DNA from 3 places in the Glutamicibacter nicotianae genome. Region 3 is predicted to be linked to each of the others. Evidence: riboswitches for the same ligand, from Rfam matches in the RefSeq annotation. Region 3 holds a riboswitch; each other region holds the start of a gene.
What was found. A riboswitch is a leader RNA that binds a small molecule or an ion and turns the genes downstream of it on or off. The one in region 3 is predicted to bind S-adenosylmethionine.
Positions count from the first base shown of each region.

Region 1 (7,616 bases), 2.6 Mb from region 3:
ACCCAGCTGCAGCCACAGGGTCTTCGCGCCCACGGCCAGGGCCTCGTCCAGCACGCCGGGCAGGTCATCATGCTTGCGGAAGACCTCCACCAGATCCGGGGTCTCCGGAAGATCGGCGAGCGACTTGTACACCGGCTGGCCCAGGATCTCGTCGAGTACCGGGTTGATGAAGTACACCTTGTACCGTGAAGAGGAGAGCAGGTAGGTGGCCACGAAGTAGCTGGCACGTGACGGCTTGTTCGAAGCGCCGACAATGGCGATGGTCTTCGTCTCGCGCAGGATCTCCAGGCGCTGCGCGGCTCCCGGGCCTTCCCAGGTGGTTTCAACGGCAGTCATTAGTTTGCTCCCTTCGAAGCGGTTGGCAAGGCGCAGGTGGAACCGTCATAAGCCGGTGCTTCGAACTGCGCGGCGGAACCGGCGGCAGCTTCCTGCGAAGCGGCCAGCGCTTGGTCCAGATCCCAGAGGATGTCTTCGACGTCTTCCAGGCCCACCGACAAGCGAATCAGGTCTTCTGGCACGCCAGCGGAGACCAGCTGCTCGGCGCTCAGCTGCTGGTGCGTGGTGGAGGCAGGGTGCAGCACCAGGGTGCGGGCATCGCCGATGTTGGCCAGGTGGCTGGCCAGCTGCAGCGCCTCGATGAACTTGGCGCCGGCTTCGCGTCCGCCCTTCACTCCGAAGCTGAAGACCGAGCCGACGCCCAGGGGCAGCAGCTCCTTGGCCTGCTCGTGCTGCGGATGGGAATCCAGGCCTGCGTAGTTCACGTAGGTCACGCGCTCATCGGATTCCAGCCAGGCGGCGACCTGCTTGGCGTTGGACAGGTGGTTGTCCATGCGCTGCGGAAGGGTCTCCAGACCCTGCAGCAGCTGGAATGCCGACTGGGCCGGAAGCGACGGTCCGAAGTCGCGCAGCTGCTCGCTGCGCAGCTTGGTCAGGAAGCCGTATTCGCCGAAGTTGTCCCACCAGGAGACGTTGCCGTAGCTGGCTACCGGTTCGGTCATGGTGGGGAACTTGCCGTTGCCCCAGTTGAACTTGCCCGACTCGATGACCACGCCGCCCAGGGTGGTGCCGTGCCCGCCGATGAACTTGGTGGCCGAGTGGATCACGATGTCCGCGCCGTGCTCGATGGGGCGAAGGATGTATGGGGGAGTGAGCGTCGAGTCCACGACCAGCGGGATGTTGTGGCGGTGCGCGACTTCGGCCAGGCCCTTCAGGTCGGCGATGTCGCCGCACGGGTTGGCCACCACCTCGGTGTAGACGGCCTTGGTGTTCTCCTGGATTGCGGCTTCGAAGTCGGCCGGATCGTTGGAGTCGATGAAGGTGGTGTCCACGCCGAAGCGGCGCAGCGAGACATCCAGCTGGGTGATGGTGCCGCCGTAGAGCTTCGAGGAGGAGACAATGTGGTCGCCGGCCTGGGCCAGCGCCGCGAAGGTGACGAATTCCGCGGCCATGCCCGATCCGGTGGCTACCGCGCCGATGCCGCCTTCCAGCGAAGCCATGCGCTCTTCGAAGGCCGCCACGGTCGGGTTGCCGATGCGCGAGTAGATGTTGCCGTACTTCTGCAGGGCAAAGAGGTTGGCCGCATCGTCAGCGTCTTTGAACACGAACGACGTGGTCTGGTAGATGGGCACTGCGCGTGAGCCATGCTCGGCATCGGGGGTGCCTCCGGCATGCAGGGCGCGGGTGCGGAATCCAAACTTGTGATCTGCCATGGTGGCTTGCGACTCCTTGTCGACGGGGGTTTCACGTGCACCGCAGGGCGGGCCGCGATCGAGGCAGGAATCCCGGAATCAATGTCGCTTCCTGCCGTTCTCCAACGGGTAAGCGGCTGCATCGTTTCTGGCGGTAGCACCGTAACCACCGGATGTGGCAGGTTGCTGCGGCGTCATCGAACCAGATCTCTCAGCCGCTCGGGATGGTGTAATAATCTTCGCAACATGACCGTTCGTGACCCAACTATGAGTCGTAACGTTGCGTATCGGGCCTGTGATCGGAGATTCTTCGACATCTATGGCACCGGTAGGCTGGAGCCATGGATACTTCGCTGGTACTGGTTCGACACGGGCAGACCGATTGGAACCTTGCAGGCCGACTGCAGGGGCAAACCGACATCCCGCTGAACGAAACCGGACGCGAGCAAGCTCGCGAGGTCGGGCGCAAGCTCATCGGCCAAGACTTTTCGCTGATTCTGGCATCCCCCTTGGTGCGTGCCCAGGAAACTGCCGTCCTGATCGCCCAGCAGATCGGGGCAGCGACGGGCAACGCAGTTCCGGAACTCATCGAACGCGGTTTCGGCCCGCTGGAAGGCCGGATCATGGCGGAAGTCAGCGACGAGGAATCGGCTGCCGCCGCAGAGCAGGTTGAGCCGCGTGCGCACATCTTGAACCGCGCGGTGCCGGCGCTGATGGGCCTAGCCAGCAAGCATGCCGGGCGCAAGATCATGATTGTCAGCCATGGCGCCACCATGCGCACCATTCGCGACGCCTTGGCAGGAACCAGGCAAGCCCAAGGCGTGGAGAATGGAGAGATTATCGAGGTGGATTTGGCCCGGCTCGAGCAGCTCGCCGGTGAATCTGACCTGGTGGCATTCTAGGAATCCGTGCGGCAGCGGGGTTAATGAAAAAATTCTTCATTCGCACCTCACAGAACAGGTGGCCGTTGCGTTTACACGGTGAGGGGCCAGCAGGTCGCGAAATCCCAGGAGAGGCATGCAAGCACCATTCGAGCGGATAGTCCAAGACTATGGACTGAACGTCCTGCGTGTTTGCCGCGCTCTGCTGGATGAGCACCGCGCGCAAGATGCCTGGTCCGAAACCTTCCTCGCCGCGCTCAAGGCGTACCCGCAGCTGCCAGATGATGCCAATGTCCTGGCGTGGCTGGTGCGCATTGCCCGGAACAAGGCCATTGACGAGTTGCGCAAGCATAAGCCGGAGATCCTCATCGACCAGGACGTGGACAGTCCCGCGTCCGGGAAGAACCGGCCGGATCTGCAGTTGGACAATCTGCAGCTCTGGCACGAGGTGAATCAGCTTCCCGGCAAGCAAAGGCAGGTCGTGGCCTATCGGTACCTCGGCGGGATGAGCTACGCGCAAATTGCCGAAATCCTTTCGGGCAGCGAAGCCGCTGCCCGCAGGGCCGGTGCCGACGGGATCAAAAACCTGCGGGTCCGGCTCGACGACCAGGAACTATGGCGGGAGCAGCCATGAACGAAAAAAATTATCAGCAGCAGGCGACGGCCGCTGAAATGCAAACCCTCGACGCGCTGCAAGGCCAGCTCGCTGAAAAAGCCCGGGCGCTTGAACTTGTCGATGTCGCCTATCGGGTGGTCGACAGCCCAGTGGGTTCATTGCTGCTGGCCAGCAGCGATGCCGGGCTGGTGCGGGTGGCATTCGAGTCCGAGGGCCATGACCGCATACTTGAGCTGCTCTCAGAAAAGCTCAGCCCGCGCATCCTGCGCGACAAGTCGAGCCTGGATGGGACCGCCCGGCAGCTCGATGAGTACTTCGCGGGCACACGGCACAGTTTCGAGCTCCCGGTGGACCTGCAGCTCTCGACGCGGTTCCGCCGCCAGGTGCAGCTTCAACTGGAACATATCGATTACGGCCAGACCCGCAGCTACGCCCAACTCGCGCAGCAAATCGGCAAGCCGAAGGCAGTGCGGGCCGTCGGCTCAGCCTGCGCCACCAACCCGATTCCCATCGTGCTGCCCTGCCACCGGGTGCTGCGCACCGATGGCTCATTGGGCGGCTATCTGGGAGGACTGCAAGCCAAGACGGAGCTGCTGAAACTTGAAAACCCGGACTTCGCAGGCAGCGCGGCGACGCTTTTTTAACTGCCCATAGCCGGATTAAGCAAGTGCTGGGCTGTTGCTCCCCATCAGGGGAGCAACAGCCCAGCACTATCTGCCAGAAGTTAGCGGCTACTTGGTCAGCAGTTCGAAGCGATCCGCGTCCATGAGCTTGGCCCATGCAGTAGCGAAGTCCTTGACGAACTTCTCCTTGGCGTCGTCCGAGGCGTAAACTTCGGCGAGAGCACGCAGTTCCGAGTTGGAGCCGAAGACCAGGTCCACGCGGCTGCCGGTCCAACGGCCGTCGGTGGTGGTGTAGGTCTGTTCGTCAGCCGACGGGGTCCACTCCAAGCCGAGTTCCAGCAGGTTCGCGAAGTAGTCGTTGGTCAGAGCGCCCGGGGTGTCGGTGAAGACGCCCTTGTTCGAGCCATCCCAGTTGTTGCCGATGACACGCAGGCCGCCGAGCAGCACGGTCATCTCAGGAGCCGACAGGCCCAGCAGGTTCGCGCGGTCGATCAGCAGGTACTCGCTAGGCAAGTTCAGGAAACCGGAGTCGTAGTTGCGGAAGCCGTCAGCGACTGGCTCCAGCCAAGCGAACTGCTCCACGTCGGTCTGCTCCTGGGTTGCGTCAACGCGACCCGGGGTGAATGGAACCTCGACTTGCTGTCCGGCTGCCAGGGCAGCCTGCTCAACACCGACGTTGCCGGCCAAGACCACAACATCGGCGAAGGATGCCTTGATCTCGGAGGTGGCGTTGAACTGGTCAACGATTTCCTCGAGCTTGGCGATTACTGGCTTCAGCTGCTCCGGCTGGTTCACTGACCAGGAAACCTGCGGCTCCAGGCGGATGCGGCCGCCGTTTGCGCCGCCGCGCTTATCCGAAGAACGGAAGGTCGCTGCGGCCTTCCACGCGGTGGAAACCAGCTGCTGCACCGAAAGGCCAGCGTCGTTGATCAGGGACTTCAGCTCGGCGATTTCCTTGGCACCCAGGGTGATTTCTGGAGCAGCCGGCAACGGATCCTGCCAGAGCAGGTCCTCGGCTGGAACCTCTGGGCCGAAGTAGCGGGACTTCGGGCCCATGTCGCGGTGGGTCAGCTTGAACCAGGCGCGGGCGAAGGCGTCGGCGAACTTGTCCGGGTTCTCCTTGAAGTTCTTGGAGATCGGACCGTAAATCGGATCAAAGCGCAGTGCCAGGTCGCTGGTCAGCATGCGCGGTTCGCGCTTCTCCAAGGTGTCGAACGCAGGCTGAACCAGGCCGGCTCCGCCGCCGTTGACCGGGCGCCACTGCTTAGCACCTGCTGGCGACTCGAACAGTTCCCACTCGTAAGCGAACAGGATGTGGAAGAACTCGTTGTCCCAACGGGTTGGGTGGTAGGTCCAGGTCACTTCCAGACCGGAGGACACGGTGTCTGCACCCTTGCCGGTGCCGTGGCCGTTCTTCCAACCCAGGCCCTGCATTTCCAGCGGAGCTGCTTCTGGATCCGGACCGATCTTGTCATCGGCGTGGGCGCCGTGAGTCTTGCCGAAGGTGTGGCCGCCAGCGATCAGCGCTACGGTCTCTTCGTCATTCATACCCATGCGGCGGAAGGTTTCGCGGATGTCGATGGCCGAAGCCAGCGGATCCGGGTTGCCGTCTGGACCTTCAGGGTTCACGTAGATCAGGCCCATTTGGACTGCAGCCAGAGGGGCTTCCAGGTCGCGCTTGCCGGTGTAGCGCTCGTTGTCCAGCCACACCTTTTCAGGGCCCCAGTAAACGTCGTCGTCAGCTTCCCAGACGTCCTTGCGGCCGCCGGCGAAGCCGAAGGTCTCGAAGCCCATGTCCTCCAGAGCCACGTTGCCGGCCAGCAGGATCAGGTCGGCCCAGGAGATGGCCTGGCCATACTTCTTCTTTACCGGCCACAGCAGGCGGCGAGCCTTATCCAGCGATACGTTGTCTGGCCACGAGTTCAATGGGGCGAAGCGCTGCTGGCCTGCGCCACCGCCGCCACGCCCATCGTGGGAGCGATAGGTGCCGGCGGAGTGCCAAGCCATGCGGATGAAGAACGGACCATAGTGTCCGAAGTCTGCTGGCCACCAGTCGTGGGACTGGGTCATGATCTCGGCCAAGTCGGCCTTCAGGGCCTCCATGTCCAGTGCGTTGAACGCCTCGATGTAATCGAAGTCCTCATCCAACGGGTTCGATACCTGCTGGTTCTTAGCAAGGATCTTCAGGTTCAGCTTGTTCGGCCACCATTCGGTATTGGCGTTGCCCTGGGTTGGGTGAACTCGACCCGCGCCAACTACTGGGCACTGACCTGCGGTCGTCTCAGACATGTGCTCTTCCTTCCGGATTTTTTAGGGGATTGTGCGGTTCATGTCCGCCACGCGGGAACGAGTCCTGCGTGATGGCAAATCTAGGGGGTTACTACGACATCTTTCTGCGCATTCGCAGCCTGGCAATCAGGGCAGGTGCCCCAGTAGATCACTTCGGCCTCGTCGATGCTGAAGCCGTGATCGTTGGACGCATGCAGGCACGGGGCGCCGCCGACAGCGCAGTCGACGTCCGCCAGCTTGCCGCACTGGCGGCACACCACATGGTGGTGATTGTCGCCAACGCGGGCTTCGTAGCGGGCGATATGGCCCTGCGGCTGTATCAGCCGGATGACTCCCAGCTTCGTGAAAAGCTTCAGCGAATCGTAGACAGCTTGGTGCGACACATTGGGGTGCCCTTCGCGAACGGCCGAAATGATGGTTTCGGTATCCGCGTGCGGGTGCGCAGCGACAGCGGACAGTACCGCAACGCGGGGTTGTGTAACCCGCATCGATGCCGCCTTCAGCACCTGCTCGATCCCTGCCTTTGATGTCATGTAACCAGCATGCCCGCTTATTTTGAATGAGTCAAGATAAGTTCGAATGTATTACAGGTTACAAGTTGGTGAGTGGCAACAATGCGCCGAAAGAGCTTCTGTGCAGGAAGTATGCCTTATGAGGCATGCCTTGGCGGAGGGGAATCGAAGCTGAGGTAATTGTTGAATTCCGGATATTCGAGACGAATAAACAAAGTGGAGAATAGGTCATTCCGACTTCGGAGGTAATTCGAGGCGGGTAAGGATTTCGCGGCAGCGGAAACCGGAAATTCGAGTGAGGCGAGGAAGCTCACACGGATCGCGGCATCAGCGAAAACATCTTGATCCAGTGCGTATCCAACGTAGAAAATGGCGTGAAATCAAGGATCTGATTTGACCCTCGGTGAGATGTCGACAATGCTGGAAAAGGCTCATTTTGGATTTATCGTGTCAATTCCGTGCTAAATCGGGTCACTTCGCAGGAACATTTAGCGGGATATTTGCGCAGAATAGCTGTTTCTTTCAGGCAGTTCTGACGCGAGGTTTAGAGACAACGGACCGACACCCGAAAAGCAATTCGCAATCAATCACACTGCATGGCGATCGTTGACTCTAGAAACGATGGCTGGGCAGATTCCGTCTGGAACTTCTCCACGGGATCTCACCAGTGAAGGAAGAACGCAATGAAGCAGACGGATCAATCAATCGTAGACCTCGTCGAGGAACTGCATTCAGTTCGCCACAGGCGACCTAAGAAGTACTCCCTTTCCGGTACGGATTATTGGGTATTCGGAATCGCCGGCGTTATCGCGCTGGCATTCATCATTTGGGGTTTCTCCACCCCGTCGGGGCTGGGCAAGGCCTCCAGCGCAGCCTTGGACTGGGTTATCACCAACACTGGTTGGCTTTTTGTTATCGCCGCCGCATTATTCGCGGTCTTCGCTATTGTCGTAGCAGCGAAGAATTTCGGGCGCATCCCGCTGGGCAAGGACGGTGAATCGCCACAG
Region 1 covers NZ_JAFBCH010000001.1:507,689-515,304, forward strand. Annotated here, with positions in the region: gene JOE62_RS02590 (CoA-binding protein) at 1-336, opposite strand, end outside; gene JOE62_RS02595 (O-acetylhomoserine aminocarboxypropyltransferase/cysteine synthase family protein) at 336-1,709, opposite strand; SAM riboswitch class I at 1,808-1,919, opposite strand; gene JOE62_RS02600 (histidine phosphatase family protein) at 2,030-2,590, shown strand; gene JOE62_RS02605 (RNA polymerase sigma factor) at 2,706-3,203, shown strand; gene JOE62_RS02610 (methylated-DNA--[protein]-cysteine S-methyltransferase) at 3,185-3,829, shown strand; gene katG (catalase/peroxidase HPI) at 3,917-6,097, opposite strand; gene JOE62_RS02620 (Fur family transcriptional regulator) at 6,178-6,630, opposite strand; gene JOE62_RS02625 (BCCT family transporter) at 7,293-7,616, shown strand, end outside.
Region 1: linked by a shared signal. The riboswitch ahead of JOE62_RS02595 (O-acetylhomoserine aminocarboxypropyltransferase/cysteine synthase family protein) and the one ahead of JOE62_RS14950 (OsmC family protein) in region 3 are both predicted to bind S-adenosylmethionine.

Region 2 (7,616 bases), 1.9 Mb from region 3:
CCAACGAAGCCTTCCCACCAGCCGGCGCTGTGCGAATCGCCTTGCGCGACGTGGGCGTCACCGGTGAGTGCATGCATCACCAGCACCGCGTTGGAGCCATCAGCTGCTAGCTTCCCCCACGTCTCGTAGGCCAGCACCACGTCGGGAACGTATCCACCGAATTCAAAGTGGTACTCCCCCACGGAGCTACGGCGCAAAATGCCGTCTTGTCCGCCAGCGAGCTCTTCGGCGCGCAGAGTATCTTCAGTAGTCACAATGGATGACATGCCTAGAGGGTTTCCTGCAATTCCTTGTTTTCAAGGGCCGCAACAGCTTCGAAGCCCAGCTCAAGATCGGCCAGGATGTCCTTGATGTTTTCCAGCCCGACGCTCAGCCGCACCAGTCCCGGGCTCACACCGGCGGCAATCTGCTCCGCTTCGGAGAGCTGGGCGTGGGTGGTGGAGGCCGGATGGATGACCAGCGAGCGCACGTCGCCGATGTTCGCGACGTTGGAGTGCAAGACCAGTGCGTCCACGAAAGCCTGTCCGGCTTCCGCGCCGCCCTCCAGCTCGAAGGCGATGATCGAGCCAGCGCCGTGATCGCTGTACTTCTGCGCGCGCTCATGCCACGGAGAGGACTGCAGTCCGGCGTAGGCGACCTTCTGCACTTCCTCGCGGGCTTCGAGCCAGTTGGCAACTTCCACTGCGTTCTGGCCGTGGCGCTCAATGCGCAGCGACAGGGTTTCCAGGCCTTGGGCGATCAAGAACGCGTTGAACGGCGCCACTGATGAACCCAGATCGCGCAGCAGCTGCACGCGTGCCTTGAGGATGTAGGCCAGATTCGCGCCGAGGATGCCGTTGACGCCCAGGTCGCGGGCGAAGACCAGGCCGTTGTAGGACTCGTCCGGGGTGTTGAATCCCGGGAAGCGTTCGGCGTCCTTGGCGAAGTCGAAGTTGCCCGAGTCCACGATGACCCCGGCGATGGCATTGCCGTGGCCGCCAAGGAACTTGGTGGCCGAATGGATCACGATATCGGCGCCCCACTCGATGGGGCGGATCAGGTATGGCGTGGCCAGGGTGTTGTCCACCAGCAGCGGCACGCCGGCTTCGTGGGCGATCTCCGAGATGCCCACGATATCCAGCACGTCCTGCCGAGGATTGGAGATAGTTTCGCCGAAAAAGGCCTTGGTGTTCGGGCGCACCGCGGCACGCCATTCGTCCAGGTTGTCCGGGTCGGAGACGAAGCTGACTTCGATGCCCAAGCGCTTGAGCGTGTGCTTGAGCAGGTTCTGGGTTCCGCCGTACAGGCTCGGGCTGGCTACCAGATGGTCGCCGGCTTCGGCCAGGTTCAGGATGGCGAAAGTGGTGGCGGCCTGTCCCGAGGACAGCAGCAGCGCACCAACGCCGCCTTCCAGATCAGCGATGCGGGTTTCCACGGCGTCGGTGGTCGGGTTGCCGATACGGGTGTAGATCGGTTCCAGTTCCTGCAACGCGAAACGGGCAGCGGCACTCTCGGCGCTCGGGAAGACAAAGGAAGTGGTTTGGAAAATCGGGAGAGCTCGCGCTCCGGTCGTCGGATCCGGGGTCTGGCCGGAATGGATCTGACGGGTTTCAAATGACCAGTTGTTGCTCATGGTTTCCTCCAAATAGCGTTTCATGACTATGGGGGTACGCCGCTGAAAAGACACCGACAGGAAGCACCATATCGAAACGACTTCCAGGGGGTAACCCGCGCTTGTCCTTGATGCCTTGTGCATTCAAGGGCCAGGTCTTCACCCGGGGCACCCCACCGCGGTTGGAGGGTTGCCGCCCAGTAAGCCGGGGCTTGTTACTGGGACTCATGACCTGCTATCAGTTTGCCCGAAAACCGAAGATCATTGCAACGTAGTGGACCGGCATTGGACTCAATCGGTCATATTCCGTATTTTTGAGGACTTTTCCGCAGACTATTCGATAACATTCACCCCGCTTAGGGTTGCCTAAGTAGAGACTGCCATCACATGTTGCCATGATGGGCACATGATGAGGCTAGATCACGTAAGTTATGCATGCGGCCCTGATGGGCTGATGCCAACCGCGCAAAGAATCTCCGAGTCGCTCGGCTTGGAGTTCGTCAAGGGTGGCGTGCATCCACGATTCGGAACACGCAATGTCATCTTCCCGCTCAAGCACGGCCAGTACTTGGAAGTAGTCGAGGTGCTGAACCACCCGGCCAGCGACAAGGCTCCCTTCGGCCAGGCCGTTCGCGCCCGCTCGGAACTCGGCGGTGGCTGGATGGGCTGGTGCGTCTCGGTGGAGGATCTATCCAGCGCCGAAGACCGCCTGGGCCGCAAGTCAGTGCCTGGCAACCGCAAGTTCCCTGATGGCCGCGAACTGACCTGGCAGCAAATTGGCATCAAGGGCCTGATCGCCGACCCGCAGTGCCCATACCTGATCTCATGGGATGACGGTACTGAGGATCTGCATCCGTCCAAGTCGCTTGAACCGGTTGGTGCCATCAGCGAGATAGCCATCGCCGGTTCGCGCGAACGGGTGCTGGATTGGCTCGGCCAGCCGCAGAACGTCAATTTGGGAGCTGTCACCATGCAATATGAAGCTCCGAATGGCACTCCGGGCATCATGTCGGTAACCTTTGAAACCGAGTCCGGCACCGTGGTGCTGTAGGAAACTCGGAAACGAACGCAGGTAGGCGGGGACAATGGCGTCCCCACCTACCTTTTTCGTTAATGGCGTTTCAGTCGCTGGCGCAGGCCTTCGGGCACTACTGGCCGATTCCGATGGCAGGCCCAACCAGCGCGTAGCCGACGAAGCCGATAGCATCGAGCAGGAAGTGGGCGATGACCAGCGGCATCACCCGGCCGTACTTCTGGTACACCCAGCCGAAGACGATGCCCATGAGCATATTGCCGATCATCGGCCCCACGCCCTGGTAGAGGTGGTAACTGCCGCGGAGCACTGCAGAACCGATAATGGTGCTCCACAGTCCCAGCTTCAGCTTCTTGGCATAGGTGAACAGGAAGCCGAGCATCAGCACTTCTTCGAGCACTGCATGGCGTACAGCCGACAGCAGCAGCACGGGGACGCTCCACCAATAATCACCGAGATTGGCTGCTGACAGTGCTGTGGTGACGCCCAGTGCCCGTCCGGCAGCATAGACGCCCAGCGTCCCGATGCCCATGGCCAGGAACAGCCCCGCCCCGAGCATCGTGTCCTTGCCCGGACGTCGCATGTCGAAGCCGATGTCACGGATGGTTCGGCCGGTCGTGCGCTTCATCAGATAGAGTGCCAGCACCACGGGCACCAGCGCGAAGACAATGTCCAGAAGCTGGTAGGTGAAATCAAAGAACTCGCGTGTGCTCAGCGGGTTGTTCAGCGATGTCGTCTGATCACGCAACGGTGCCCTGGTGACTTTATCCGCAAAGCTCAGCAGCGAGTAGACCGCGCTCTGCCCCAAGGACAGGGCGAGAACCAAAATGATCTCGAACCTGAGGGTTCTGCGGGTTGCCGTCGGCTCAATTTGTTCAGCGTTCACGTTCTCGATCATAGGCCGATCTGGCTGTGCGCGTACTGAGTAGCCACGTGGCAAACCTGCGATAGCCTGAAGGTGAGACCACCAGCGAGCTGAACGAGAAGGGTACGAATGAGTCGTCCTGCCACCAGTGGAGAACTGCAAATCGCCCGCCAGCTCTGCCCCGATCTTTCGTGGGAAGATGCGGCCGTGAATGAAGGCGGACAATTCCACAAGGTGGTCATTGGCAATCCGCAGGCGGTGATTCGCATGGCGCGCACGCCAGCGGCGACCGAACAGATGCCGCGAACCGTCGAGCTGCTGTCGTTGCTGGAAAGCCAGCTCACCTATCAGATCCCGGTGGCGGTCTCCGAGATCCTGCATGTCGACGGGCTCAGCTCAGTTGCCATGTCCTTCATCCCCGGAAGCGCGCATGAGCCTCATTACGGGGATCCAAAGGTGCTGGGCCAGCTGGTGAAGGAATTGGCCGAGGTACCGCTGGAACAGATCGGCGCTCATCTGGCCAAACCGTTTTCGTTCCGTGGCGAATGGACCCAAGCTCGGCAGCAGCAATGCTTCGATGCGCTGCCCGAGGAACTTCGAGCTCCTGCAACCGCACTTTGGGATCAGCTCGATATTCTGGCGCAGGTTCCAGCGGGACTGGTGCATGGTGATTTGGCTGGCCACAACATGCACTGGATTGACGAGAAGCTGATTGGCATCTTGGATTGGGACCTCGCAGCAGCGTGGGACCCTGCCTTGAACACCGCGTACCTGAGCCTGTGGCATGGTTTGGAAATGGTGGATTTGATTGCTCCCAACTCTGAGGAAGCGCACCGGGCCAAAATCTGGTTGGGTCTCATGAGCCTTGAACGGTTATCGGATACGCTCTCGCGCTCGGACAACCCGAAGATGGGCAAGCTCATGCGCAAGATTGGTCCGCGCATCCTCACTGCAGCGCAATCAATCAATGGATAGGAAGCAATTTGGCCTGACCCGCCGATGAGCAAGCCATCTGGAGCGTAAAGAAAGCCCGCCTGAATGTTGTCAGGCGGGCTCTCATGCACCGTATCGGGTGCAATTGCTTGCTTAGCTCAGGGCTGCGATAGCTGCATCGTAGTCAGGCTCGGTGGTGATCTCCGGGACGATCTGGTTGTAAACAACCTTCCCGTCCTCATCCAGCACAACAACCGAACGGGCCAGCAGGCCAGCCAGTGGTCCGTCGACCTGGGTGACTCCGTAGTCCGAACCGAAGTCGGAACGGAAGACCGAACCAGCTGTAACATTCTCGATGCCTTCGGCACCGCAGAAGCGGCCCAGTGCGAATGGCAGGTCAGCAGAAACACACACGACGGTGGTGTTCTCCAGGCCGGCAGCCAGTTCGTTGAAGCGACGCACGCTGGCAGCGCAAACGCCGGTATCAACCGACGGGAAAATGTTCAGGACAACGCGACGGCCAGCCAGCGATTCGCTGGTGACATCTGCAAGGCCGGTGTCGGTGAGAGTGAAAGCTGGAGCCTGCGAGCCAACGGCTGGCAGATCACCAATAGTCTGTACAGGGGTTCCCTTGAAAGCAGTAGTAGCCATAGGTCTTGTCTATCATGAATGCCTAATTCAGAGCTATCTTTTCAGCCTACTAGCGCAAACAAGTCGTTCAGATCCTGTATCCATGCAAAACTGTGGATATGGGCCCCAACTACGATTCATACGCGGCGAAAATGCGTGCTCAAACAATGGACGGGATTGATCTGGACGTAGTTGCCCGTTTCGCGGACATGCTCTGTCCTCGTAATTCACGAATTCTCGATATCGGTTGCGGGATTGGCAATACCGTCAATGCGTTGCGTCGCTGCGGACATGATGCCTATGGCGTAGATCCAACGCCCCAAGTTCTGGATGTAGCAAAAGACCTATTCGATGGTAGCTGGTTCAGACAGTTATCAGCCGACCAGCTGAGCTTGGGTACACTCAACGAGCATTCGCTGCCGGAACAGTACGACGCCATATTGATGACCGGAAATGTGCCTGCCTTCATTTCACGTGGCGAACTGCGAAGCGTATTCGATTTTGCCGATCGGGTGATCCGTTCAAATGGAGTACTCATCGTTGGGACTACCAGCAACGCCCATGGCGGCCCCACGGACCAGACCGATATTCTCAAAGGAACCTCGCTGAAGCTCGTACACCGATTTGCGGACTGGCATTTAGGCTCCTATGGTTCAGACTCTCTGTGGTCCGTGAGTGTGTATGCGCGGACTGCGCAACGGTCCGGGTTCGGGATGCCTGACGGAATATTCGTCTTGCCTTCCTAACCTCGTATTTCCCTTCGAAACTCTCGCCGCTACCGGATTGGGCACAAGCTCTGCAACTCCGGAAATCGTTTCCTGAAATCGAACGGTACTTCGTAGCCAACTACATTAAAAATCGAGATGATCGCTCTATCTCACCGGATGGCCGGATCATGTCTCCTTTGGAAGAACAGTTCCAAGGAATCACGTAAGTCGATCAACTAGTTCACCCGCCCGATACACGCTATGGGTCAGGTTCATTCCGGGGCGGTACGCCAGGTGCGCAGCAACCGGCGCGTCAAGCACATGCAGGTCTGCGCGCTTGCCGATCTCGATGGATCCCACCTGATCGGCAACCCCGAGCGCGAGCGCCCCTCCGTAGGTTGCCGCCTCGATGGCTTCGGCCAGGGACAGGTTCATCTGGAGCACCGCCGTAGCCACGCAGAAGTTCATGTTGCTCGTGTAGCTGGTCCCCGGATTGCAGTTGCTCGCCAGCGCGATTCGCACGCCTGCATCAAGCAGTTCGCGGCCCGGTGCAAGCGGCTGCCGGGTGGACAGGTCGCAGGCGGGCAAGCAGGTAGCTACCGTGCCCGGCTTGCCCGAACGCGCCGAGGCATCCCAACCGGCCCAGCTGTCGGCGAGCGCCTTGAAGTCCCCTTCATCCAGGTAATTCACGTGGTCTACCGAATGGCTGCCGAATTCTACGGCCAGCTTCACTCCTGGGCCGGGGCCCAACTGGTTTCCATGGACCTTGGTCGCCAGCCCTTTGCGCTGCGCGGCTTCCAGAACCCGGCGCGATTGATCCTCGGTGAATGCGCCGCGTTCGCAGAAGACGTCGACGAAGTCGACGTTGCCTGCCACCGCATCAAGCATCGGTCCGGTGACCAAATCCGTATAGGCCTCGGCAGCCCAACCTGCCGGAACCAGGTGGGCGCCAAGGAAGGTCAGTGAATCCACCAGCGGCTTGCCGAGCACGGAATGCCGGGTCTCTTCTTCCAATGTCAACCCATAGCCGGTCTTGGTTTCCATCCAGGTGGTGCCCATGGCCATGGCTTCACGGCGGCGTTCGCCCACAACGCCGGCCAGCTCTGTGTCGGAGAGTTGCCCGGTGGCCGAGGTGGTGACCGCGATGCCTCCGGCGGCGTAGGTCTGGCCTGCCATGCGGGCCACGAATTCTTCGGCGCGGTCGCCGCCGAAAATCAGATGGCTATGGGAATCAACCCAGCCGGGCAGCACCGCACGACCGCCCAAATCGATCTCGTGCGCCGTTGCTGGCGCCAGCGCCATGTGGCCGACCCATGCAACAATCCCATCTTCGATTAGCACCGCGGCGTCTTCCAGCACGCTGCCTTTCGCGTCAACCGTCGTCAGCTGTCCGATGTTGGTAAGCAACAAGGTTGCCATGAGCGCTCCGCCTTCGTGGTAATTCCAATCCTTCAGGCACGAGCCTACCTATGGCTTGCCGCCTGCGGGACAGAACAAGAGGGTGCCCGTCTGAAATTTCAGACGGGCACCCTTGTGCCTTGTTTCAGGGCAGGTTTATCCCTTGGTGGCGCCTGCTAGCAAGCCGCGCACGAAGAACCGCTGCAGCGCGAAGAACACCGCCAGCGGAATGATCATCGAGATGAACGCGCCTGCGGTAAGCAGCTCCCACGATTGGCCATAAGAACCTGAGAGGTCTTGAAGCGCCTTGGTAATCGGAAGTTCCCCACCGGAGGTGAAGACCGTGGCCACCAGCAAGTCATTCCATACCCAGAGGAATTGGAAAATTCCAAACGACGCGATGGCAGGAGTCGCCAGCGGAAGGACAATACGAGTGAATATAGTTCCGTGCCCGGCACC
Region 2 covers NZ_JAFBCH010000001.1:1,192,396-1,200,011, reverse strand. Annotated here, with positions in the region: gene metX (homoserine O-acetyltransferase MetX) at 1-266, opposite strand, end outside; gene JOE62_RS05870 (bifunctional o-acetylhomoserine/o-acetylserine sulfhydrylase) at 269-1,612, opposite strand; SAM riboswitch class IV at 1,705-1,824, opposite strand; gene JOE62_RS05865 (VOC family protein) at 1,998-2,642, shown strand; gene JOE62_RS05860 (CPBP family intramembrane glutamic endopeptidase) at 2,740-3,522, opposite strand; gene JOE62_RS05855 (phosphotransferase family protein) at 3,619-4,464, shown strand; gene tpx (thiol peroxidase) at 4,576-5,073, opposite strand; gene JOE62_RS05845 (class I SAM-dependent methyltransferase) at 5,172-5,798, shown strand; gene hutI (imidazolonepropionase) at 5,979-7,178, opposite strand; gene JOE62_RS05835 (carbohydrate ABC transporter permease) at 7,314-7,616, opposite strand, start outside.
Region 2: linked by a shared signal. The riboswitch ahead of JOE62_RS05870 (bifunctional o-acetylhomoserine/o-acetylserine sulfhydrylase) and the one ahead of JOE62_RS14950 (OsmC family protein) in region 3 are both predicted to bind S-adenosylmethionine.

Region 3 (7,616 bases):
CCGCTCCGCCGGCCGGGTTGAACCACTTGAGGTTGTGCGTAGTGAATCCGGAGCCGACGATCAGGGTTCCCCGATCCCGCAGGGGGGCCAAGGACTTGCCCAAATCGAAAAGCCCCGAGGGATCCAGCGTTGGCATGGACATCTGCACCACCGGGATGTCGGCTTCCGGGAACATTTCCTTCAGTGGCACGTAGGCTCCATGGTCCAAGCCGCGGGTTTCATCGCGTTCCACATGGTGGCCGTAGGCCGAAGTGAGGCGCTCGACTTCATTCGCCAGCTCCGGTGCCATCGGGGCGTCGTAACGCACGTCGTAGTACTTTTGCGGGAAACCCCAGAAGTCGTAGACCAGCTCATTCTTCTGACGGGTGGCGCTCAGTGTCACGGGCGCATTTTCCCAGTGCGCGGAAATCATCAGAATATCTTTGGGCTTCTCGAAAGCGCCCGACCATTCGGCTAGTTCGCCGGTCCAGCGCTGGTCGTCGGCCAATGGAGGCGCACCATGGCTAAGGAACAAGACGGGAGGTGTGTCGGATCGCTGAGTCATGATTCAAAGTTAGCAATCGTTAGTTGAAGCGTCAAGTTTTATTTTTCGGCCCCGCTACTGGCATTGTTACTGAATCCATGATCGCCCCCAGAAGAACGACAATCGCAGACGATTTTGCCGACCTCGTCTTTTCCGGGCACTGAATGACGTTCAGCTAGTGTGTCCCTTTTTTCACGCTTCGGATTAGTACGGCTACGGAGTCCAATATCAGACTTATTGGCCCTTGAACTTTAGAATGGTTTCTATGCAAGAAGAAGAATTGATGCAGACGGTCGAAGAAGAATTCACCGCCATCTTATTGCGTGCCCGCCAAATGCTGATCCGTCGTGCCAAGATCATCCATCCGGATCTGCAGGACCCGGGGTACCGCTTGCTTGCAGTGGTCATCCGTGATGAGGCGCAGCAGCAGGGGGCGCTCGCAGAGAAGCTGCGCTTGGACAAGGCAACCATTTCGCGCCTCGTGCAGCACCTTGAGTCCTTGGACCTCGTCACTCGTACCCAGGATCCTGCCGATGGCCGGGCCCAGCTGGTCTCGGCAACAGATATTGCCAAGGAAAAATGGCGTTCGAGCGGCAACACGTTGCGTGAGGAACTGCGCCGCCAGCTCAAGGAATGGGAAGTATCCGAACTGAAGAACTTCGGAGATCTCCTGCATCGCCTCAACCACAGCTTTGACGAGATACTCTAATGCCCCACAAGCAACTGAAGCCTTGGAAACCATCTGGTTTCCAAGGCTTCAGCTTTTTGTACATCAATCCATCAATGCCAAGAAATCATCGGCATTAAGCGCAGCGCTCTGTGCTCCCTCGGCGGTGTCGCCCAAGACATCGTTGAACAGCTGAGTCTTCTTGGCCTGCAGCGCGAGCACCTTGGATTCGATGGTGTCCTTGGCTACCAAACGGTACACATAGACGGGCCGGGTCTGACCGATGCGATGAGCACGGTCAATCGCCTGTGCTTCGGCCTGGGGGTTCCACCACGGGTCAAGCAGGATGCAATAGTCCGCTGAGGTGAGGTTGATGCCGAATCCACCGGACTTCAGCGAGATGAAGAAGACCGGGAAATTGCCTTCGCTGAAGCCGTCAATCAGTTCCTTGCGCTTGGGGCCGCTGGTGGCCCCATCAAGGTAACCGTGCTCAATGCCCAGCTCCTCGGCGACGTCGCGTGCCTTGGACAGGAAGCTGGTGAATTGGCTGAAGACCAGGATCTTGTGTCCTTCGGAAACCGCATCCCCCATGAGCTCGCGCAGCATTTCCAGCTTCGCGCTGGGCGCATTGCCTTCGCCTACCAGCGAGGGATCCAAAGCCAGCTGACGCAGCAAGGTCAGCGACTGGAGAATCTGGAACCGATTCGAATCAACATCGCCAACCAGGCCCAGCACTTCTTGCCGCACGCGCTGGAAGCGGCGGTCATAGGCTTTCCGGTGCCCTGGCTCCAGCTCGACTTCCAGGACCTGTTCGGTCTTTGCCGGCAGCTCGGGAACGACCTGTTCCTTAGTGCGGCGCAGCACGAACGGTCGCAGACGGTTCTTCAAGCGTTCCATCCGTTCCTGGTCCCCGTCGGCGATTGGCTTCTGGTAGTTGTCCTTGAAGGACTTCGCACCACCCAGCAGGCCAGGTGCGGCAAGCGAGACCAACGCCCACAGTTCCGTGAGGTTGTTCTCCATGGGCGTGCCCGTGACCACGAATTTGCACGGCACCGGCAGCTGCCGGGCCTGCTTGTAGCCCTTGGACGCGTGGTTCTTCAGCTGCTGGGCCTCGTCCATGATCATCACGTTGAATCCAGCGGCCTCAAAATCCTCATAGGCCAAGCGGAAGATCGTATAGCTGGTCACCACCAGCTGCGCATCACCGATCTGCGCAGCCAAATCCTGGCCGCTCTTCCTTGCCGTAGAGGTAATGCCGGTGACGCTCATCTGCGGGGCAAAACGCTGAGCCTCATTGATCCAGTTACCCACCACCGAAGTAGGGGCAAGCACCAGGAACTTCTGGCCGGGATCTTCAACGCGTGCCTGTTCCAGGCAGGCCAGCAGCTGCACGGTTTTGCCCAGGCCCATGTCATCGGCGAGGACCCCGCCCAGGCCATGGGAGCGCAAGAAGTCCAGCCAGGACAGCCCATGGCGCTGGTAGGGGCGCAACTGCGCATTGAAGGTATCCGAGAGCTCAACAGGCTTCATCTCTTCGCCGCTTTGCAAAGCCTTCATGGTCTGCAGCCACTGGTTGTGCTGGGCTTCGATAATTCCCAGATCCACCAGTTCCTGCCACCAGTCGATGCTCAACTTGTGGATGCGAATCGTATCGCCCTGCACCGTGCCCAGCTCCCCCGCTTCGGAAATCAGCTGGCGCAGCTGGGCAAAGTCCGCACCATCAATCGGGATCACCGTCAGGTCATCGAGGATGAGGTATTCATCTTGCTTGGTCAGTGCTTCGAGCAACAGCGCGAACGGCACCTTGATCTCGCCCAGGAGCACTTCCACGGACAGGTCGAACCAGTCACCCGTGCTTTCACCCGCTTCGACGCTGACGGTGGCCGGGGCATCGCTGATCCGGTATTTGGGCAGCCGATTCTGCTCCTCGATAATGACATCGGGATGCTCTTCCAGCAGCGGCAGTGCGTGGACCAGGAAGTCGATGGACTCAGAGGTGCTGAATTCCTTCGGAGGGAAAATCCCTGATGAGGTCAGTTGCCCCAGCGAGCCCAGCTCGCCGAGCTTGTCCTGCACCGAAGCGGCAATTTCCCTTTCCACGGCATGCTGGCGAGGCCCCTTAGATGAGTACTCCCAGGAATAGCGCACGGTCAGCGGGGCTTGGATGCTCTCCAAGGACAGCTTGAGGCTGGGGCGCGCGGGAACCGGGATGCGGTAGCTGCCATTTTCGCTCTTCAGCGGCGCCATCACGCGCAATCGGTCCAGATGCTGGGTCTCGAATAGATCGATGGCTCCATCCGGAATGATGTGCGCACCGGATTCGATGAAGGCCGCCAGTTCTTTCGTGACAGGTTCAGCGAACTGCGCCAATCCGAGTTCCTTGGCCTTCGGCAAGGGGCTGGAGGCGTAGGCCAGCAGGGTCGGTGGCGTACCGATCGGCAAGAGGTGGTGGTGCTCTTCGCGCGGCCCGCGCAGCTTGCCTTCCATGCGCAGGCCCTGTTCAGTGCGTCGCACATCCACGTGGGCCATGGCTGGTTGCGCACTGAATTCCACCGGGAGCTTGGCAGCGGAACCGCCGTTGACGATCTGCACTCCGGCGTCGCGCAGGGCCTCGAAGGCATCCAGCAGGTCTTGGCCAGGCAGATCCATCAGCGAGATCCAGTCCTTGGGATCCCATGAATGCCGGTAGGTGTTCTGTTCCACGTGTTCGCGCAACCGGTCCAGTTCAACGACCGCTCGGCGCTGCTTCTTGGAGAAGCGCTCATCGAAGGCGACGTTGCGCCAGCTGACTCCGGTCTGGACCCAAGGGCTCTTGGTGCCCCGGCGGGCCGGCCGCGCCTGCAAGGTCAGCGCGTCCGCGCCTCCGTAGCGGGGTTCGCTGACCACTTTAAGGATCAATCCCAGCGGTTCCTCGTCAACCAGTTGCTCATCTGGGATTGCTGGAAGCAGACGGTCAAGGGTTCGTTCCCACTGCGGCTTGCTGTTGCGTTTCCATGCGAAAGGGTCCGCGCCGGAGTCGGAGACGAAGAAGCCCTGGTCCTCTTCGGTGGTGACTTCAATGAGCAAGGCGGCGACATCCTCGCAGGATTGAACGCCCGGATGCTTGCTGCAGAAGCTGGTGAAGCTGATATTGCCGCGGTTGATTTGCAGTTCGGCCATCACCGATTCGCGCAGCACCATTGCGGAAATGCGGGAAAATCCCGGCTTCACGTCCCGGTGGACAATCTCCACTTTTCCGGAATCGCAGAGGAACTGGCCCAGGTTGTATTCGGATTCGGTCACCAAGGTCTGGGCCGCAGAAAGTGTCAGCTGGAATTCCATACTCGCCGTTCATTGTTCGTGCAGTGGGTGCCCGAGAGCTCGATTCCATCTTAGCGAGCAGCCAGACAAGTTGCCCGATGACGAAAAGTTACCCCTGCCCTTTACGCGCTGGCACCTCGGCCGATAGAAAAGAAGCACAGAATCACGAGTTCCGCTCTTTGAGCCCTGGCTGAGTGGACGGCAACCCTCCTGCGTCATTGTGCGGGGTGCCCCAGGTGAAGATTCGACGCATCTTGAACGCCAAGTTGCGTAAGCGATGGCGCCCCTTGCGCCAGAAAGGGGATCAATTCCTCATGTCTAATGCAGCATCTACCCTGACCGTGTCCGAAGACCGCGCACAGCGCCTGCAGGAAGCGGGCAAGGGCTGGGGCGAACGCATCTCGGCGGCCCCGCAAAGCGCCAAATTGACCTTTACCGTTCAGGGCGAGGGTTTCGATTCGGTAGCCAGCAACATTGTCTCCGGGAAGCACACTTTCCAGGTCGACGAGCCAGCTGCCCTGGGTGGCAATGATGTCGCGGCAAGCCCGGTGGAATATGCGCTCGGCGCGCTGATCTCCTGCCAGGTTGTGGTCTACCGCTTGTACGCGCAGAACCTCGGCATCCAGGTGGACGAGGTGAAGATCCAGGCAAACGGCCACCTCGATGTCCGTGGCCTCTTCGGCATCGACAAGTCCATCCGCCCGGGCTTCTCATCGGTAGAACTGGATATCCAGATCTCCGGCCCCGAATCGGCCGAACGCTATGAAGAACTGCGCCAGGCAGTGGATGCCCACTGCCCGGTACTGGACCTGTTCGCCAACCCGGTACCGGTGACAACCGCGGTGAGCATCGCCAGCTAGCAAATACGGCAATGGCGCCCCGGGGCCGGATCGGAAAATTTCCGAACCGTTATGCGGGGCGCCATGCGCATGCTGAATTCTTGCTTATCCTTACCGCGTCTGCGAGTAGAACCAGTTGATGTGCTCTTCGAGCAGCTGGGCTGCCCGTTCGCGCTGATTCGTCGCAAAGGCGTGGTGGATGGCCTTGTGCTGGCGGCGCAGCACGCGCACCACCGGCTGCCAGGCCTCGTCACTGGGGACCGAGTCGGAGACGTAGTCGCTGATCGAGTTGCGCAGCGATTCCATCATCGATTCCACCACCGAATTTCCTGCCATGGATGCCAGGCGCACATGGAACTCGGCATCTATGCGGTGGAAGGCTTCGCGCGAAAGCTGCGGATCATCCATGCGCATGATCAGCACCGCGGTGCGGTCGATGACCTGCTGGGCGTAAACCGGGTCGCGGGGGTTCATTTGCGCGGCCCAGGTTTCCAGCAGGATGCGCGACTCGACGATCTCGCGGACGTTGATGCCCTTGGCCGCCAAGTGCAGCCGCAAGGCCTGCGAAATGCCGGCCGAGGGGTTGGAGATGATCACCGCTCCGGAGTTGGGCCCGGAGCCGGTAGACGTCTTGATAATGCCCATCACATCAAGGATGCGGATGGCATCGCGGACCGAAGCCCGCGAAATCCCATGCCGCTCCGCGAGCGCACGCTCGCCGGGAAGCTGGTCCCCTACGGATAGCTTCTCTGTACGCAGATCTTCTTCAATTGCCTGGAGAACGATCTGGTACGCACGCGGAGCTGGATTCATTGACATCGGATCTATTTTAGCCGGTCAGGGCTACGGCAGCATCCAGGACAGTACCGGGGTGGACTGCAGGTAAACCAAGCAGCACAGCACCAGCAGCATGCCTACGGACCAACCGGCAACCTTCTTCAGGATCACCGATTCCTGGCCTTCCATCTTCACCGAGGTGGCGGCGATGGCCAGGTTCTGCGGCGAGATCAGCTTGCCGACCACGCCGCCGGAGGTGTTGGCGGCAACCAGCAGGTTCGGATCGATGCCTGCATTGATGCCGGCGGTCTGCTGCAGCTTGGCGAACAGCGCGTTGGCCGAGGTGTCGGAGCCGGTCACCGCGGTGCCGATCCAGCCCAGGATTGGCGAGAGGAAGGCGAAGAACGCGCCGGTTCCCGCCAGCCAGGTGCCAACGGTGATGGTCTGGCCGGACAGGTTCATCACGTAGGCCAAGCCCAGAACCGACAGGATGGTCAGTGCCGCGAAGCGCATGTTGTAGATGGTCTTGCCGATTTCGGCAGCGCCCTCGGCGAAGGTCATCTTGTATTCGCCGTTGCCGTCGTTCTTCGAGTAGACCAGGGCCACGATCAGGCCGGTGATCAGCAGCAGGGTGCCCGGGGAGGACAGCCACTGGAAGTTGTAGATGGTGGAGGTGACCGCTTCGCCTTCGGCGTTCAGGATCTTGCCATCCAGGCCCGGCCAGCCGAACTTGATGTCGGTGCTTGCCAGCCATGCAGGAATGTCCACGCCCAGCTTCCACAGCTTGGCAACGCCGAAGATGACGATAACCAGCAGGTACGGGAACAAAGCCATCCAGGTGTTGCCCATGTGCAGCTTGGTGTTGTCCTCATGGGGAACTGCTGCGGCTTCAGCGGTCAGTACGCGCTGGCGAGCCTCATCGGCACCCTTCGGGGTCCAGAAGCGAAGCAGGATGACGGCTGCGGCCAGGCCAACCAGCGACGCGACGATATCGGTCAGCTCGTAGGAGAAGTAGGTCGAGCACAGCCACTGCGCGACACCGAAGGAAATGCCGATGGTCAGGGTTGCTGGCAGGGTCTGGCGCATACCGCGCCAGCCGTCGAGGATCAGTACCAGGATCGATGGCACGAACAGTGCCAGCAGTGGCGATTGGTGGCCGACAATGGCACCGATGTCAGCAGCAGGGATGCCGGTCAAAGCACCAGCGGTGGTGATTGGGATCGCCACGGCGCCGAAGGCTACTGGGGCGGTGTTGGCGATCAGCACGGCGCAGGCAGCGCGCAGCGGGGACAGGCCCAGGGCCAGCAGCATGGTGGCGGTAATCGCCACCGGGGCGCCGAATCCGGCCAGCGCTTCAAGCAGGCCGCCGAAGCAGAAGGCGATCAGCACTGCCTGGATGCGCACATCGCCGCCGCCGATGACGTCGAATACGCGACGCAGGTCCTCGAAGCGGCCGGACTTGACGGTGACCTGGTAGAGGAAGATCGCCATGACAACGATCCAGACGATC
Region 3 covers NZ_JAFBCH010000001.1:3,127,084-3,134,699, forward strand. Annotated here, with positions in the region: gene JOE62_RS14935 (dioxygenase family protein) at 1-544, opposite strand, end outside; gene JOE62_RS14940 (MarR family winged helix-turn-helix transcriptional regulator) at 789-1,232, shown strand; gene JOE62_RS14945 (DEAD/DEAH box helicase) at 1,296-4,511, opposite strand; SAM riboswitch class IV at 4,652-4,773, shown strand; gene JOE62_RS14950 (OsmC family protein) at 4,805-5,350, shown strand; gene JOE62_RS14955 (FadR/GntR family transcriptional regulator) at 5,441-6,148, opposite strand; gene JOE62_RS14960 (lactate permease LctP family transporter) at 6,173-7,616, opposite strand, start outside.